DNA from 3 places in the Williamsia sp. Y844 genome. Region 2 is predicted to be linked to each of the others. Evidence: riboswitches for the same ligand, from Rfam matches in the RefSeq annotation. Region 2 holds a riboswitch; each other region holds the start of a gene.
The links. Region 2 has a riboswitch for S-adenosylmethionine ahead of AC1TQG_RS12800 (GNAT family N-acetyltransferase). Riboswitches for the same ligand answer to the same signal wherever they lie in the genome.
Positions count from the first base shown of each region.

Region 1: another riboswitch for S-adenosylmethionine. It lies ahead of AC1TQG_RS05390 (aminotransferase class V-fold PLP-dependent enzyme); the one in region 2 lies ahead of AC1TQG_RS12800 (GNAT family N-acetyltransferase).
Region 3: another riboswitch for S-adenosylmethionine. It lies ahead of AC1TQG_RS24410 (aminotransferase class V-fold PLP-dependent enzyme); the one in region 2 lies ahead of AC1TQG_RS12800 (GNAT family N-acetyltransferase).

Region 1 is NZ_JBXCJB010000001.1:1,206,625-1,211,710, forward strand. Features, by position in the region: gene alc (allantoicase) at 1-620, shown strand, start outside; gene AC1TQG_RS05385 (hypothetical protein) at 669-1,172, opposite strand; gene AC1TQG_RS05390 (aminotransferase class V-fold PLP-dependent enzyme) at 1,169-1,981, opposite strand; SAM riboswitch class IV at 2,013-2,128, opposite strand; gene AC1TQG_RS05395 (DedA family protein) at 2,196-2,837, opposite strand; gene AC1TQG_RS05400 (O-succinylhomoserine sulfhydrylase) at 2,884-4,092, opposite strand; gene AC1TQG_RS05405 (rhodanese-like domain-containing protein) at 4,130-4,543, opposite strand; gene AC1TQG_RS05410 (Rv0361 family membrane protein) at 4,540-5,043, opposite strand.
Region 2 is NZ_JBXCJB010000002.1:90,458-95,543, reverse strand. Features, by position in the region: gene AC1TQG_RS12815 (MFS transporter) at 1-509, opposite strand, end outside; gene AC1TQG_RS12810 (NtaA/DmoA family FMN-dependent monooxygenase) at 481-1,872, opposite strand; gene AC1TQG_RS12805 (LLM class flavin-dependent oxidoreductase) at 1,879-2,928, opposite strand; gene AC1TQG_RS12800 (GNAT family N-acetyltransferase) at 2,925-3,473, opposite strand; SAM riboswitch class I at 3,483-3,569, opposite strand; gene AC1TQG_RS12795 (ABC transporter substrate-binding protein) at 3,581-4,555, opposite strand; gene AC1TQG_RS12790 (amino acid ABC transporter ATP-binding protein) at 4,591-5,086, opposite strand, start outside.
Region 3 is NZ_JBXCJB010000004.1:693,536-698,621, forward strand. Features, by position in the region: gene AC1TQG_RS24405 (PP2C family protein-serine/threonine phosphatase) at 1-779, shown strand, start outside; gene AC1TQG_RS24410 (aminotransferase class V-fold PLP-dependent enzyme) at 776-1,975, opposite strand; SAM riboswitch class IV at 2,063-2,175, opposite strand; SAM riboswitch class IV at 2,366-2,483, shown strand; gene AC1TQG_RS24415 (ABC transporter substrate-binding protein) at 2,597-4,288, shown strand; gene AC1TQG_RS24420 (ABC transporter permease) at 4,285-5,086, shown strand, end outside.

The DNA of each region.
Region 1 (5,086 bases), on a different contig from region 2:
TCAACGGTGATACCCAGAATCCGTTCCGGGTGGATTCCAAGGAACGCTTCACCCACGTGCGGCTCACGATCCATCCCGACGGTGGCGTGGCGCGATTCCGTGTGCACGGCCGCGGCGTCCCCGACCCGAAGTTCTTGTCCTACGGACACTTTGACCTGGCCGCGCTCGAGAACGGCGGCATGATCACCGCCTGCTCCAACATGTTCTATGGCTCTCCGAACAATCTCCTGATGCCCGGACGGGCCCGCACGATGGGCGAAGGCTGGGAGACCTCACGCCGACGCGATGACGGAAACGACTGGGTACAGGTCAAATTGGCCGGTGAGTCGACGATCGGACTCGCCGAACTCGATACCAGCTACTTCCTGGGAAATGCGCCGGGATCGGCGACGATACGTGGCCGTGACGGTGAAAACGGTGAGTGGTTCGAGGTTTTGGGCCGGTCTCCCCTGCAACCCGACACCCGGCACCGGTTCCTGATCGAGGTCGATCGACCGATGACCGAGGCCCGCCTCGACATCTTCCCCGACGGCGGCATGGCAAGACTGCGGTTGTTCGGCTCGCTGACCGAGGATGCTCGCGCACGGATCATCGATCGCTGGGAAAACGGCGAGAGCTGATCGACCATGCCCCCTCCCCCACGCCTGAAGGCAGGCGTGGTGGGGGGATCAGGCTGCGGCAGCCCGCTCGAGCAGACCGGGCAGCACCTGATCGGCGATGAGCTGCGCCGAGCCGGGCCGATCGCCTGTTTGTCCCTGGTCGAGGGGCCGCAAGATGACCGCATCGGCGACCTCGGCGGCGTAGATGTCGACAATCAGCGTCAGGAGTCCGTTGGCGGTGCCGACATAGCGCACGGTGTCGCCGAATCGCGACTCCCCCAGCCGGAGGAGCTCGGCCCGAGCGGTGGCCGCGTCTTCGGCGATCACCACGTCTATCTCCAACGCCACCAGCAGGTCAGCGGGATCCTCACCGAGGTCCTGCCATCCGGCGCGCAACGCAGCCCGCTCCTTGATGCCGCCGCGCAAGTCCGGCTGGCGGATCCGACGGACCGCCGAACTCCGCGCATCGGCCGGACGGCGCCCGCTCCAGGCGATCGGATGGTCGTCACCGTCGATGGCAACCAGCAGTTCGGGGCGCGTCCGCGGGGTGGTGGCACTACTGATCTCGGTCATGACTTCTCCTGCTCGAAAACATTCTCGGTGAGTGAGTTCAGTTGCCGGGCAAGCTCATCGATGCTGGTGCCGGCACCCCAGCGGATGATTACGGGTTCGGAACGGCCCGCAACGGTGAGCGAGGCGATTCCCACCCTGTCCCGGGCATCGGGCCACAACTGGAGCCGGCGGATACCGGGAAGCCGGGCCGCCTGGGCGTCGAGCCACTCCGACAACGCCTGCTCGTGGAGGCCGACCCACTCGTAGCCGAGGTCGGCCAACGCCCGGGCCGGGGAATGACCGGTGCTGATGTCGTCGACGTCGGCCCGGGCGTCTGCGAGCCAGTCGCCGCGCCCAACAACCACAGCCGGGCCGGCCATGGACCGGCCGGACAACACGAGGTAGTCGATTCCATGGCTGGTCAGATTCACGGCCCGCCGGGGGACGATCTCGCTGCCGTCGACCAGCAGTCGCGCGCCGCGTCGGTGTGCGATCGCTGCCAGGGCGGGCAACGGCAGAACTTCGCCGGTGGCCTCGGCCACCGCGGGGACGATCAGGAGTGCGGCCGGTCGACGTTCGAGTTCACTGTCCACCGCGGCGAGGGTGGTCCTCAGATCAATCTGCGCCGGCATCACACGGTCAGCGCCTTCAGACGTGGTGGCCGCGAGGTCGGCCGTCAGATCGAGTGTCAGGACGTCACCTGGTGCAACACCGGCGACCAGCGCAACGGCCTCGGCAAGTTCGGACGCGAACAGAACTCGATCGGTCGGACGCGCCTTCACGAACCGGGCGATGTCTTCCCTGAGATCACTGGTGGAGGAGCTTGTCACCCGCATCCCCTTCGGATCAGGACTCCGCCGGAGTCCGCGCTTGCCGCCGTCCGAACAGACAGCGGCCAGGTTGTCACCCGGAGCACCCCGCCGCGAATGGAGGGTTGCCGGCCAGCAAGCCGGGGCTTGTCGCTGGCACTCATCACCGATAACCACATTGCAGCGCCATTGATTTCCCTGTCAAATGACAAACCTTTAAAACGCGGCGTGAATGTTATTCCGCGCTGGCAGAGGACTTTTGTGACCTACTCCGGTGTCGCCACCAGCGAAAGAAGAAATAGACGGACATGAGTACGCCCGCACCAACCGCCAGATAAAACATCAGCGTTGCCCCGACCGTCTCGCCGACCGCATAGCCGATGATGCACACCGCGCTCACCCAGACGACGCCGCCCGCGACATTCGCAAGCAAATATTGACGCGTCGGCATCTTGCTCATCCCGGCCACAAACGGGGTGACTGTGCGGACGTATCCGATCCAGCGCGCCCCGATCACGGTGGCGACCCCGCCGTGGCGGATGAGTTCCTCGGCCTTTTGCCAGCGTTCTCGCCCAACCCACCCACCGAAGCGGGTTTCGGTGATGCGGCCGCCGGATCTGCGGCCCATGGAATAGCCCGTCCAGTCACCGAGTACCGCCGCAATGCAGGCACCGACTATCAGCCACACGATGTTGGTCTGGCCGACGGCGGCTGCCACGCCACCGGCAAGCAGGACTGTCTCACCGGGCATGATCAGGCCGAGGAGCGCGGCCGCCTCGCAGTAGATGACGATGAAGACCACGAGGTACACCGCCCACGGCGGCGTCGACTGCACGATCGAGATGACCCAATCGGCCAGCGAGTGAAAAATGCCCACCCTCCGATCTCCGGTGACGACCTCAGGTGGCGTCGTCCGACTCCCGCTACAGGGCCTGGTCCAGGTCCTTCAACAAATCATCCACACCTTCGAGCCCGACCGACAGCCTGACCAGCGAATCGGACAGCCCGATCGCGGCCCGGCCCTCGGGTCCCATCGCCCGGTGGGTGGTGGTGGCCGGGTGCGTGATCAACGACTTCGAGTCCCCGAGGTTGTTCGAGATGTCAATGATCTGCAGACCGTCGAGCAGCTCGAACGCGCGCGCCTTTCCGGATGCCGAGCCCGTGTCGGCGAGTTCGAACGTCACCACGGTGCCACCACCGGACATCTGCTTCTTCGCCAGATCATGCTGCGGATGTGACTGCAGGAACGGATATCTCACCCGCGCAACCCGCGGATCGGCTTCCAGGAATTCGGCGATGCGCAATGCCGCGGCGGTCGAATGATCCACCCGCAACCGCATGGTTTCGAGTCCCTTGAGCAACGTCCAGGCGTTGAAGGGGCTCAGCGCCGGACCGGTGTGCCGCATCAGGGTCTGCACCGGACCGTCGATGTACTCCTTGGTTCCGAGCACTGCCCCGCCCATCACCCGGCCCTGGCCGTCGATGTGTTTGGTACCCGAATACACGATCACGTCGGCACCGAGCTCGAGGCCGCTCTGCAGGAGCGGGGTCGCAAAGACGTTGTCCAGCACAACCTTTGCACCGGCGGCGTGGGCGAGTTCGCAGACGCGCTCCACATCGACCAAGGTCTGCATCGGGTTCGACGGGGTCTCGAAGAACACCGCGTCAGTCGGCTTCGACAGTGCCTGTTCCCACTGTTCGATGTCTTCTCCGTCGACAAAGACGGTTTCGATGCCCCAGCGGGGAAGGATCTCGTTGCACACGACAAAGCACGAACCGAACAGGCTGCGCGCAGCCACCAGCCGGTCACCCGTCTTGAGCAGCGCACCGAGCGCCACGAAGACCGCCGCCATGCCACTGGCGGTGGCGAAACACGCCTCGGCACCCTCGAGCTGACGGAGCCGCTCCTGGAACATGGCCACAGTCGGGTTGCCGTAGCGGGAGTAGACGAATCGCTGTTCTTCGCCGGTGAAGGCCCGCTCGGCCGCAGCTGCAGACGAATAGACGTACCCGGAGGTCAGGTACATGGCCTCGGAGGTCTCCTCGAAACCGGACCGCATGAGCCCTCCGCGCACAGCCAGGGTCTCGGGCGAAAGTCCCTCGGGCAGTTTGGCGTTCAACTCGTCCTCCATCGTGCGCAATATGCTGTCTTGAATCTGGCCGTCTGGGTCACGATTGCCGCCACGGCAGGCCGGTTGCCTTCCAGCCGACCGCACCGCGATGTCCGTCCGGATCGGTGGCACCTTCGAAACCGTCGAGGATGTTGTATGCCTTGGCCACCCCGTCGGCCGTCGCGGCCTGCGCCGCACCGATCGAACGCTGTCCGGAACGACAGAGGAACACCACCTGCTGGTCGTTCTCGACACCGGCTTCGCGCAACTGCCCAACGAAATCGGCGTTGCGGGCACCGTCAGGAAAGCTGACCCACTCGATGAGTATCGGCTTCTTGGAGACACCAGACAGATCCGGTACGCCCACGTAGCTCCACTCGGCCTGGGTCCGACAGTCCACGAGTACCGACGTCGGATCCTCGTCGAGGATCTTCCATGCCTCTTGCGGGGTCAGATCGCCTGCGTAGCTCATGCACACACCTTCCAGTTGCCACCCTCTTTGACCAGAACAATAGGGGTGATCGTGGTTTCGCTCTTCTGTTCCCGGAACCAGTGCACATTGGCCGTGGCCCGATCGCCGTTGACGACGGTCTCCGAGATGTTGCCGACCTCGATCTTGCCGTCGGCATCACGCGCGTCCCGGTACTCGGCGGTGAACTCGTCCTGGCTCGGGAAGTCCGCAGACTCGAGCTCGGCGGTACAGAAGACGGCACGGTAGCTCGTGTAGTTGATCGCGTTCTGGGCCGTGTAGTAGTCGTTGACGGCGTGGGTCACTTTCGCCTGGTCCGTCAGCCGGTCCTCCGCCGGGCGAAGTACCTGCATGAGGACGATCGCACCCAGGACCACGACCATGATCGTGGCCGCCACAAGGAACGGCCAGATGGTCCGTCGCTCGTCGTCAAAAACTTCTGGTTCTGTCTCTTTGCCCCCACCCGACCGTTTACGGTCGGCTGCGGAGTCGCTTCCTGCCATGGCCGCGAGCTTATCGCTCATATTTGCCCGACCTGCCACCACC
Region 2 (5,086 bases):
GCCACCCCGAGCAGGGCACCGCCGATGATCGGGCCGAACAGTCCGGCCAGGCCCGCTGCCGTGCTGTAGGCACCAAGCGCTTTCGCGCGCTGCCGCCCGGAGAACCGGTCGGTGATGATTCCCAGGACCTGGGAGCTGACCATCCCCGCGCCGACGCCTTGACCGAGGCGTGCGGCGACGACCATCCATGGACTCGATGCCAGCGCGCCAACGACACCCATTGCCGTGAACAGGGAAAGGCCGACGAGGAACAGCCTCCGTCGGCCGATCACATCCCCGAGCCTGCCTGCCGGTACCAGCGCCAGGCCGAACGTCAACGAATAGCCGGCGAGGATCCACTGCACCTGGGCGGTATCGGCACCCAGCGATGTGCGAATGGCCGGGATACCGATACCGAGAACTGTCGAGTCGAGCAGTGTGGTGAATCCGGCTGCAGCGCAGACCAGTACCTCTGCGCGCGACCCGACGGTGGTGCGTGGGTCAACCTGCAGCGCTGATATCGCTGTCACCGACCTTGCGTCGCGTCAGAGGTGCGCCCAGGCCCAGGTTCTCCCGCAGTGTGTTCGACTCGTACGCGGCCCGATACGCGCCCCGCTCTTGCAGCTCCGGGACCAACCAGTTGACGATGTCGTCCAGCCCGCCCGGCACGATGTACGGCGAGATGTTGAACCCATCGGTTGCACCACTGCGAACCCACTTGACCAATTCGTCGGCCACTTGCCCTGGCGTGCCGGCAAAACCGGAGCGCGCAGTTGTCTCGATGGCCACCTGCCGCAGCGACAGGTTCTTCGCATCGGCCAGTGCCCGCCATTCCTTCGCGATCGCGATGGGGTCCTTGCCGTCCCGCGCGGCGCCACGTGTCACCGAGATGGGTGCAGGCAGGGGATCTTCTTCGGGTAGTGGACCATCGGGATCACGATCGGAAAGGTCACGGCCCCACACCTGCCCGACGAGCGAGAGCGCCGTCTGCCCGGTGAATTGCCCCTCGCGGACCCACCGCTCCTTTTCCTCGACCTCGGAGGCGTTCTCCGCCAATACGATCTGCGTCCCGGGGAGGATCTTGATGTCATCGTCCGGCCGGCCGGCCTTGCGCAGACGCGCCCGAATGTCGTTCGCAAACTCGAGCGCATCGCCGAAATGCGTTCCGTGGGCCGAGAAGATCACCTCGGCGTTTGCCGCAGCGAAGTCTCGTCCGGTCGGCGAGTCGCCGGCTTGGAAGATCACCGGATGTCCCTGAGCACTGCGAGGAAGGGTCGGGGACAACTCGACATCGAACTGCGACGTCGTACGGCGAACGGTGCGGACCGCATCCTTCGCCGCCCATGAATCCGCATCCCGTGACGAGGAGATCGCGTTTCCGTTCCACGAATCCCAGATCTCTCGCGCGACCTGGATGAACTGTCCGGCACGCTCGTACCGCAGTTCGTGGTCGAGGAACCCGCCGCGACGGAAGTTCTCACCCGTCCACGCGTTGTCCGTGGTCACCACATTCCACCCGGCGCGACCACCGGAGAGAATATCGAGACCCGCAAGGCGTCGGGCAAGGTCCGCAGGCTCGTTGTACGTGGTGTTCTGGGTCGCGACGAGTCCGATGTGCGACGTGATTCCCGCGAGGGCGGACAATTGCGCGATCGCATCCGGCCGTCCGACGATGTCGAGATCGAGTATCTTTCCCTGCTGTTCGCGTAGGCGCAGGCCCTCGCCGAGGAAGAACGCGTCGAATAATCCGCGTTCTGCAGTGGTGATCACACGGCGGAAGGTCTCGAAGTCGATCTGCGACGCACTCGCAGGATCGGACCAGATGGTTGTGTGGTTGACGCCCTGGAAGAAGACACCGAAGTGCACGTGAGCGTCGGGGCGGAGAACAGTCATGACGTATCAGGCCTTCTGGTAGCGACTTGCAGGACGGGTGAGACCGAGGTTGGCGCGCAAAGTCGAACCCGGCACCGGACGATGGCTGATGCCGGTGGCGAACAGGCGCGGTAATACATGGCGAGCGAGAACCACCAGATCTTCGTCCAGGACGGTGGGGTGGATTCTGACGCCGTCGACATGATGTGCAAGCTCGGTCAAGAGGTCGACCAATTCAACAGCGCTGCCGATGAATTGGAGACGCGGAGATCGCTGGGCCTGCGTGTACGAGTTCAGATGCTCCAGCCGCTCGCCTGCCGATTCGGTAGCGGTGTCGAGGGTGACATCGAGCTCGGCAAAGGCAAGCCCGTCGAATGCCTTCGCGGCCACGGAAATAGCTTCGACGGAGGTCTCCGAGAACAGACGCACGTCGACGTCGCCCGCGGTTCCGAACACCACCAATTGTCCCTGCGGCGGCCTGGGAACGATAGCCGGGCCTTTGACGGAGAAACTCTCACCCTGGAAATCGATGTAATGCAGCTTGTCTCGATCGAGGAATCGGCCGGATGCGAAGTCGCGGATCACCGCATCGTCCTCCCAGGAATCCCACAGACCACGGGCAACAGTGATCGAATCCCGCTGTTCACGTGCACGTTCCGACTCTTTATCCACCTCGGGTCGGCCCCATACCTTCGACGCAGCACTGTCGGTGACGGGTGCCGCGATCCAACCGGCTCGCCCCCGCGACGCGTAGTCGAGAGTCGCCAACTGCGAAGCCGTATGGAACGGTTCGGCGTACGTCGTACCGATAAACGGAACGAGTCCGATGGTCGATGTCGTCGCCGCCACGAAGGCCGCGCGGTTGGGCGCGTCGATGCGTCCGACAACGTCGCTGGTGGCACCGACGATCGAGTCGTCGAACGTCGCCAACGTGAAGCCGGCATTCTCCGCTGCAGCAACTCTCCGTCTCACGGTCTCGCCGGTCAGCAAGGCGTCGGGCGCATGAGATGCCCGTCGCCACGCCGCCGGATGATTTCCCTCCCCATCGAGCTCGATACCCAGGGCGAAAATGCTCATGCTGAAACCTCTTTCGATGCGAGACTCTTCTCGAACGGATGGACGCCGACCTCATCGGAGGCCAGTGTCGTGTCGTATAGCGGCGTGTAACCGGCAGCGAGATACAACGCCACCGCCTCGGGCTGGTTCCATCCGGTTGTCAAAAAGATTCGCCGATAGCCACGGCCGATCGCGATCTTCTCGAGTTCGGCCACGATCGTCTTGCCGTACCCGCGGCCGCGGTACGCCGACGCCGTCCAGATTCGCTTGAGTTCGGCGGTGGTGGCGTCGTACTGACGGAACGCGCCACCGGCCACCGGGACGCCGCCGGCCAGTGCGACGATCAGAACGCCGCCCGGCGGCGCGAACTCCTCTGCGGGATACGCCCGCAGTTCGCTGTACTGCTCCCCCGGGCTGCGCCCATAACGAGAGCTGTATTCGAGGGCCAACTCCTCGATCAGCGGGGAAGCCAGCGGATCGTCCTGATGGACCGTGGCGATCTGCAACTGTGCAGTATCGACAGTGCCCGTGGCCGATCCACCGGCTCCACTCCGTAATGCACTCACGCGTCTTTCCTTCCATCGGTCCGGGCAGGAGCACCCGCCTTCGCGGGTTGCTGCGACGTCATCGAGCCCTGGTCTCTCGGTCGCTCTGGATGGTCTTGTTCGACTACCTATGCTTCGGTACGTGGAAGTCCGGGCGGGTTGATTTCCGAGACGGTGACGGCTTCGGACTGCAGGCCCCAGCGGTCGATGACCTTCTGGTAGCTGCCGTCCTCGATCGCGTGGTTGATGGCCTCGTTGATGGCTTCGATGAGGCCGTTGTCCTTCTTTGTCAGAACCGCGATCTCGCCCTGCAGCGCATCACCCGCACCGGAGAACACCCCGATCACCTCGGTGTCGCCCGACGTGGCAGCGTGGTAGACCGACGACGGGTTGGGGCCGAAGTATCCGTCGATTCGACCCGAACCGAGGGCCAGGTAATAGTCGGATGCATTCTGGTAGTACACGATCTCTGCCGGCGCGAGACCATCGGCGACATTCTGCTCGTTCCAGTCGACCAGCAGCTGCTCCTGATTGGTTCCTGAACCGACCCCGATCTTCTTGCCCGCGACGTCCTTACGACCTTCGACCTTCCAACCACTGTCCTTAGGTGCTTCGAAGGCAAGGTTGTCGAGGCGATACGTGGCGAAGTCGTACTTGTCCTTGCGCTCTTCGGTCACCGTGACATTGGAGATGAACAGGTCGTTCTCACCGGAGTCGATCTTGACGAAGTTCTGCGACCAGTCCGCAACCGCCAGATCAACTTTGAGGCCGAGGATGTCACCGATCAGATACGTGAAGTCGACCTCCGATCCGATGATCGTCCTGTCGTCGGTGGCGTAGAACCGCAGCGGTGGAGCGGTACCGCCGGCTCCTGTCACGACAAGCGTGCCGCGATCGCGGATCGCTTGGGGCACCTTGGCTGCGATGTCAGCGACCTTGTCGACGCGAACTCGGCTGGACTGCTCTGGCGACAGGTCGAAGCTCTGCCCGTCGGACGTGACCACCTCGGACTCCGCAGTCGGTTCGCTGCACCCGGTGACCAGCAATGCGAGCGCGGCAAATGCGGACGCGACAATCGAGAGTCGACGGCTTGTTCTGGACATGTTTGTTCCTTGTTTGTCGGTTTGAGTGAGATGGATCAGAGGACGTGTGCGAGAAAAGCTTTGGTGCGTTCTTCCTTGGGAGAGTCGATGAGTTCCGCCGGGGTTCCCTGTTCGACGATGACGCCACCGTCCATGAACACCACCGTGTCGGCGATCTCGCGTGCAAAACCGACTTCGTGGGTCACGATGACAAGCGTTGCACCGTCGCGGGCGAGTCCTCGGATGACTTCGAGCACTTCGCCGACGAGTTCGGGATCGAGCGCAGATGTCGGCTCGTCGAACAGAATCACTTTGGGCCGCAGTGCAAGTGCCCGAGCGATCGCAACACGCTGCTGCTGCCCACCCGAGAGCCTGCGTGGGTATTCGTGCGCTTTATCACCGACGCCGACGCGTTCGAGCAACGCCAACGCCTCAGGCTCGACGTCCGACCGCTTGCGCCTCTGTGCCGAAATCGGCGCCTCGATGACATTCTCGAGTGCGGTCAGATGCGGAAACAGGTTGAAGTTCTGGAACACAAAACCGATCCGCGAG
Region 3 (5,086 bases), on a different contig from region 2:
CGCGGCGCCATGCAGAAGAAGAACGTGCGCGCATACAACTGCTCGCCTCGACTCTTCAGCGCTCGCTGCTTCCACCGTCGTTACGACCTCCCGATGGCATGGAGGCAGCGGCCCACTACCACGCCGCGTCGATCGACGATGTCGGCGGCGACTTCTACGACGTGTTCGCCCTGTCGGCGCACAAGTGGGGGTTCTTCCTCGGCGACGTGTGCGGCAAAGGGGCCACCGCGGCAGCGGTGACCTCGCTGACCCGCTACACGCTGCGCGCTGCGGCGGTGTACGACGACGATCCGATTGCGGTGTTACGCAACCTCCACACCGTGTTGCATGCGAATCACCAGGGTGACGAACCACGGTTCTGCACAGTGATCTTCGGTGTGCTCACCCGCCGCGACAACGGATTCGACGTCCACCTCGCCAGTGGTGGGCACCCACCCGCCCTACTGCTCACCGCCGCCGGTCAAGCGCAGTACGTGAGCACCGAAGGTGGGCAACTGGTCGGCATCCTGCGCGACCCTGAGTTCGTCTCGAAGCGGATCCACCTCGATGCCGGCGACACCCTCCTGCTCTACACCGACGGGCTCACCGAGGCGCGGACCGGACCTGGTCCCGAGCGGTACGACGACAACGGTGCGCTGCTCGAGTTCGCCGCGGCACACACGCCGACGTCCGCAGGCCAGATCATCGAGGACGTGCGGGCATTGCTCGACAGTTTCGGTGCCGGGCTCGAAGACGACACCGCGCTCATCGCACTGAGTGTCCCCCACCCCGGGGTCTAGAGGGTTCGGAGGGCGGCGAGCAGAAGGTCGACGTCCTCGGAGGTCGAACCGAGGCCGAGGCTGGCGCGTACAGCCCCTGAGCCGTGGCCCAGACGGTCCAGAAGCGGGTGGGCGCAGAATCGTCCATCGCGCACCCCGATGCCGTGTTCGGCCGAGAGATGGGCTGCCACCTCAGATGCCCGATGCCCGTCGACGACAAAGCTGACAACGCCAACGGCATCGGTGCTGTCGGTGAAGATCTTCAGGGCATGCACGCCCGGGATCTCCGCCAGACCATTGCGCAACCGGTCGGTGAGTGACGTTTCATGGGAAACAACAGCCTCCCCGAGGGATTCGATCTCGACGCAGGCCGCCGCGAGCGCAGCCGCACCCAGGACGTTGGGCGAACCGCCTTCATGACGGGCAGGCGCGGGCGCCCACTTCACGTCCTGCTCGGTGACATTGAGTACGGCACCGCCGCCTGCGAGGTACGGGTCGGCCGCATCCAGCCAATCCCGCAGTCCGACAAGCACTCCGGCCCCGAAAGGCGCGTAGGTCTTGTGTCCTGAAAAGGCCAGGTAGTCGATGCCGCCTGCAGTGATGTCCACCCTGCGGTGCGGAACCAACTGCGCTCCGTCGACAGCGATCCGAGCGCCGTTGCGGTGCGCAAGATCTGCCAGTTCACCGATCGGCAAGATCTCGCCGGTGACGTTGGAAGCACCGGTGACCGCCAGCAACGCCGCACCGGTCTCTATCAGTGCGGTCTCCACGCGAACGATCGTCGCGGCCAGCGTATTCGCGGCACGGACCACGTGAACGTCACTCCACGGCAACAGATTTGAATGATGTTCCAGATCGAGGACGACGACCTTTCCCGGCACACAGCGGGCCAGGAGGTTCAGCGAATCGGTGGTGTTCCGCGTAAAGATCAGGCAGTGCTGCTCGCCGGCACCGACAAAGTCCGCGACCTGCTCACGGGCGGTCTCGTACGCCTGCGTCGTGACCTGCGATGCGTAGCCCGCGCCCCGATGCACGCTCGAGTAGGTCGGAAGCAATTGTGTGATTCTCTCGACCACGCTGCACAACGCCGGTGCACTCGCCGCGTAGTCGAAGTTGACGTATCGCGTGGTCGAGCCATCCCGCAATGGCGCCTGGGTGTCCGAACCTTCTATCGCTGCAAGAGCATTCAGGGTTCGATTCAGTGTTGCAGTGCTCATATCTCACACCAGCTTCCGGTGTCAGGGATTCCGCACGCACCAAGTTTCGAACCTGCCGATGGAGCAGTTCGGAACTCGGACGTGGGGGGTCCGCGCTTGCCTGTTCGGGTTCGAACAGGCCAGGTCTTCACCCGGAGCACCCCGCCGCGATGGAGGGTTGCTGACCAGCAAGCCGGGGCTATTCGCTGGTACTCGTGACCGACGCCGACGCTAACAGACTTTTACGGCGTCGTCCATACCCATGTGCTTTAACTTCTCGGCGATCGGAACTCCGCGCATCCATCGGATTTCCGCAGGAGCGTGAGTATGGTTCTGTCCAACAGTTGAAATCCCCTGCCCGGGCATACCCACATGATGCCCGGATTCGCTTGGTGGACAACAACTGCCCTGTGTCAACGAGTATCAGCGCCAAGTTCCAGCTTGCTGGTCGGCAACCCTCCACCGCGGCGGGGTGCCCTGGATGACAGACACGGCCCCAGCCTTCACCGGCATGGGGCAAGCGCGGGGTTCACGCAAGCGAGCCCGAAGAGATTTCCGGAAGCTTGATGACCTTGTTCAACGCACCACGCGATCGAATCCTGAGCACCTGCCACGCCCATTGCATTCACGAGGAGAAAACCGATGTCCCGAACACCTGCTGCCGGCCGATTGAGACGGGTGCATCCCGGACCGGGTCATCTGAGCAAGGCCACGATTCTTACGGCTCTCACGGTCGGACTTGTCGCCAGCGCCTGTGGCTCCGGCGACAGCAATAATTCCGCGACGGCCACCGGTGATCCCGTCGACGGCGGCACCCTTCGGTTTGCCATCAACAGCAGTCCCGGCGGCTGCATCGACCCCCATCAGAGCCCTGCCGACGTCGCCGGCTTCTTCTCCCGCCCGATCCTCGACTCTCTTGTCGCCCTCAACACCGACGGCAGCCTCGACCCCTGGCTCGCCACCGAGTGGAGCGTGTCCCCCGACCAGCTCACCTACTCCTTCACCCTCCGCGACGACGTCACCTTCTCCAACGGAGAAAAGTTCGACGGCAACGCAGTCAAGGCCAACCTCGACCACATCGTCGACCCCAACACCAAGTCCCAACTCGCGGCCAACACCATCGCCACCTACGCCGGCACCAACGTCATCGACCCGACGCACGTGGAAGTCACCTTCTCCGAGCCGAATTCGGCCTTCCTTCCCTCCGCGGCCTCGGCATACCTCGGCATCGAGGCCCCCTCCACCCTGACTCAGGGAACAGATGCCCTGTGCAGCAAGATCGTCGGCACCGGGCCGTTTGTCAGTGAAGCCGGCTACACCCCGAACAAGGGCATCGACTACACCCGCAACGAGGCCTACAACTGGGGTCCGGGCAACGCCGACCACTCCGGCAAGGCACACCTGGCAGCCATCAGCATCCAGGAGATCCCCGAAGACTCCTCTCGCTACGGCGCTTTGACCAGCAATCAGGTCGATGCGATTGCCAGCGTCCCGCCGGTCAACGTCAGCGCGCTCAAGGACACACCCGGCTATTCCGTCGAGACGGTCCAGGCTCCGGGCGGAAACTACAACTACTACCCCAACACACAGGCCGGCGTCTTCTCCGACATCAAGGTCCGCGAAGCCTTCCGGGCCGGAATCGACTGGGACACCATCGTCGACAAGCTCTACTTCGGCGTCTTCCAGCCCGCGAAGAACACCTTGAGCCCCGCCACGGTCGGCTACAACAAGGCCAGTGAGTCGGCGTACGTCTACGACGAGGACAAAGCCAATCAGCTTCTCGACGAAGCCGGCTGGACCGCACGCGACGGCGACGGCTACCGCACCAAGGACGGAAAGCGTCTGACCGTCGTGCATCCCTTCCTCAAGGAATACGCTCGCGAACAACGCGACACCCTGCTCGAGCAGGTGCAGTCGTCCGCCAAGAAGATCGGTGTCGACTACCAGATCAAGAACACCACCATCGACGACTACTACACCGCCCTTTTCACCAACGGCTACGACGTCCTCGACATCAGCTGGCAGCGGGCGTCACCGGATGCACTTCGCACGCTCGATCATTCGTCGAACATTCCGGTGGACAGTTTCGGAACAAACGTGGCCAAGTACTCCAATCCCGCTGTTGATTCCGACTTGATCGCAGCGCTTGGCGAAACCGATCTGACCAAGCAGTCGGAGATCTACGCTCGCGCCCAGCAGCAGATCGCCGACGACGCCGCAGTGTTCCCGGTCTACGTCTTCAACTACGTGCTCGGCCGCAGTAACAACCTGCAAGGCGTGAAGTTCGAACCGCAGGCCTACCCGACGTTCTACGACGCCTGGGTGAGCAAGTGACCGTGATCGACACGGTGGCAGGCCCGACCGAGGTGGCGCGCACTCGCTCCCTCGGTCGGGCGGTCGCCAGCCGATTGCTGGTGTCGCTGCTGGTGCTGTGGGGCGCGATCACTGCCACCTTCCTCGTCCTGCATTCCGGCAAAGGTGAGCCGATCAACGCGATCATCGGCACCGCGCAGGTGTCCCCGGAGGTCCGGGCGCAGATCATCAACGACTACAAACTCGACGATCCGTTGATCGTCCAATACTTCGATTACCTGTGGCGACTGCTTCACGGCGACCTCGGACGGTCCTACGCGCTGCGAATGCCAGTCACCGAGGCCATCGGTCAACAGATTTGGCCCACACTGCAATTGGTGATCGTCTCGGCGATCCTCGCGCTGGTCGTCGCACTGGTGGTGGGGCTGGCCACGGCCAACCGGCCAGGATGGCTACGCGGCCCGGCCACCTCGCTGGAGGTCCTGACCGTGGCAGTCCCGACATTCTGGCTCGGCATCTTGCTGCTGACCATCTTCTCGTTCCAGCTCGGCTGGTTCCCCTCGGTCGGCTCGGATGGCGTGGCTTCGCTGGTATTACCATCCATCGCGCTGGCGGCCGCACCCGCGGCGCTGCTGTCACAAGTGCTTCGGCACGGTGTCGAACGCACGCTCGACGAAACATTTGTTGTCACCGCGCGGACCCGCGGGATCAGCCAGACCGCGGTCCTGCTCCGCCACGTGCTGCGCCACGCCGCGATGCCGGTGATCACGTTGTGGGGCTGGATCGTCGGCGCACTCATCAGCGGCGCGGTGATCGTCG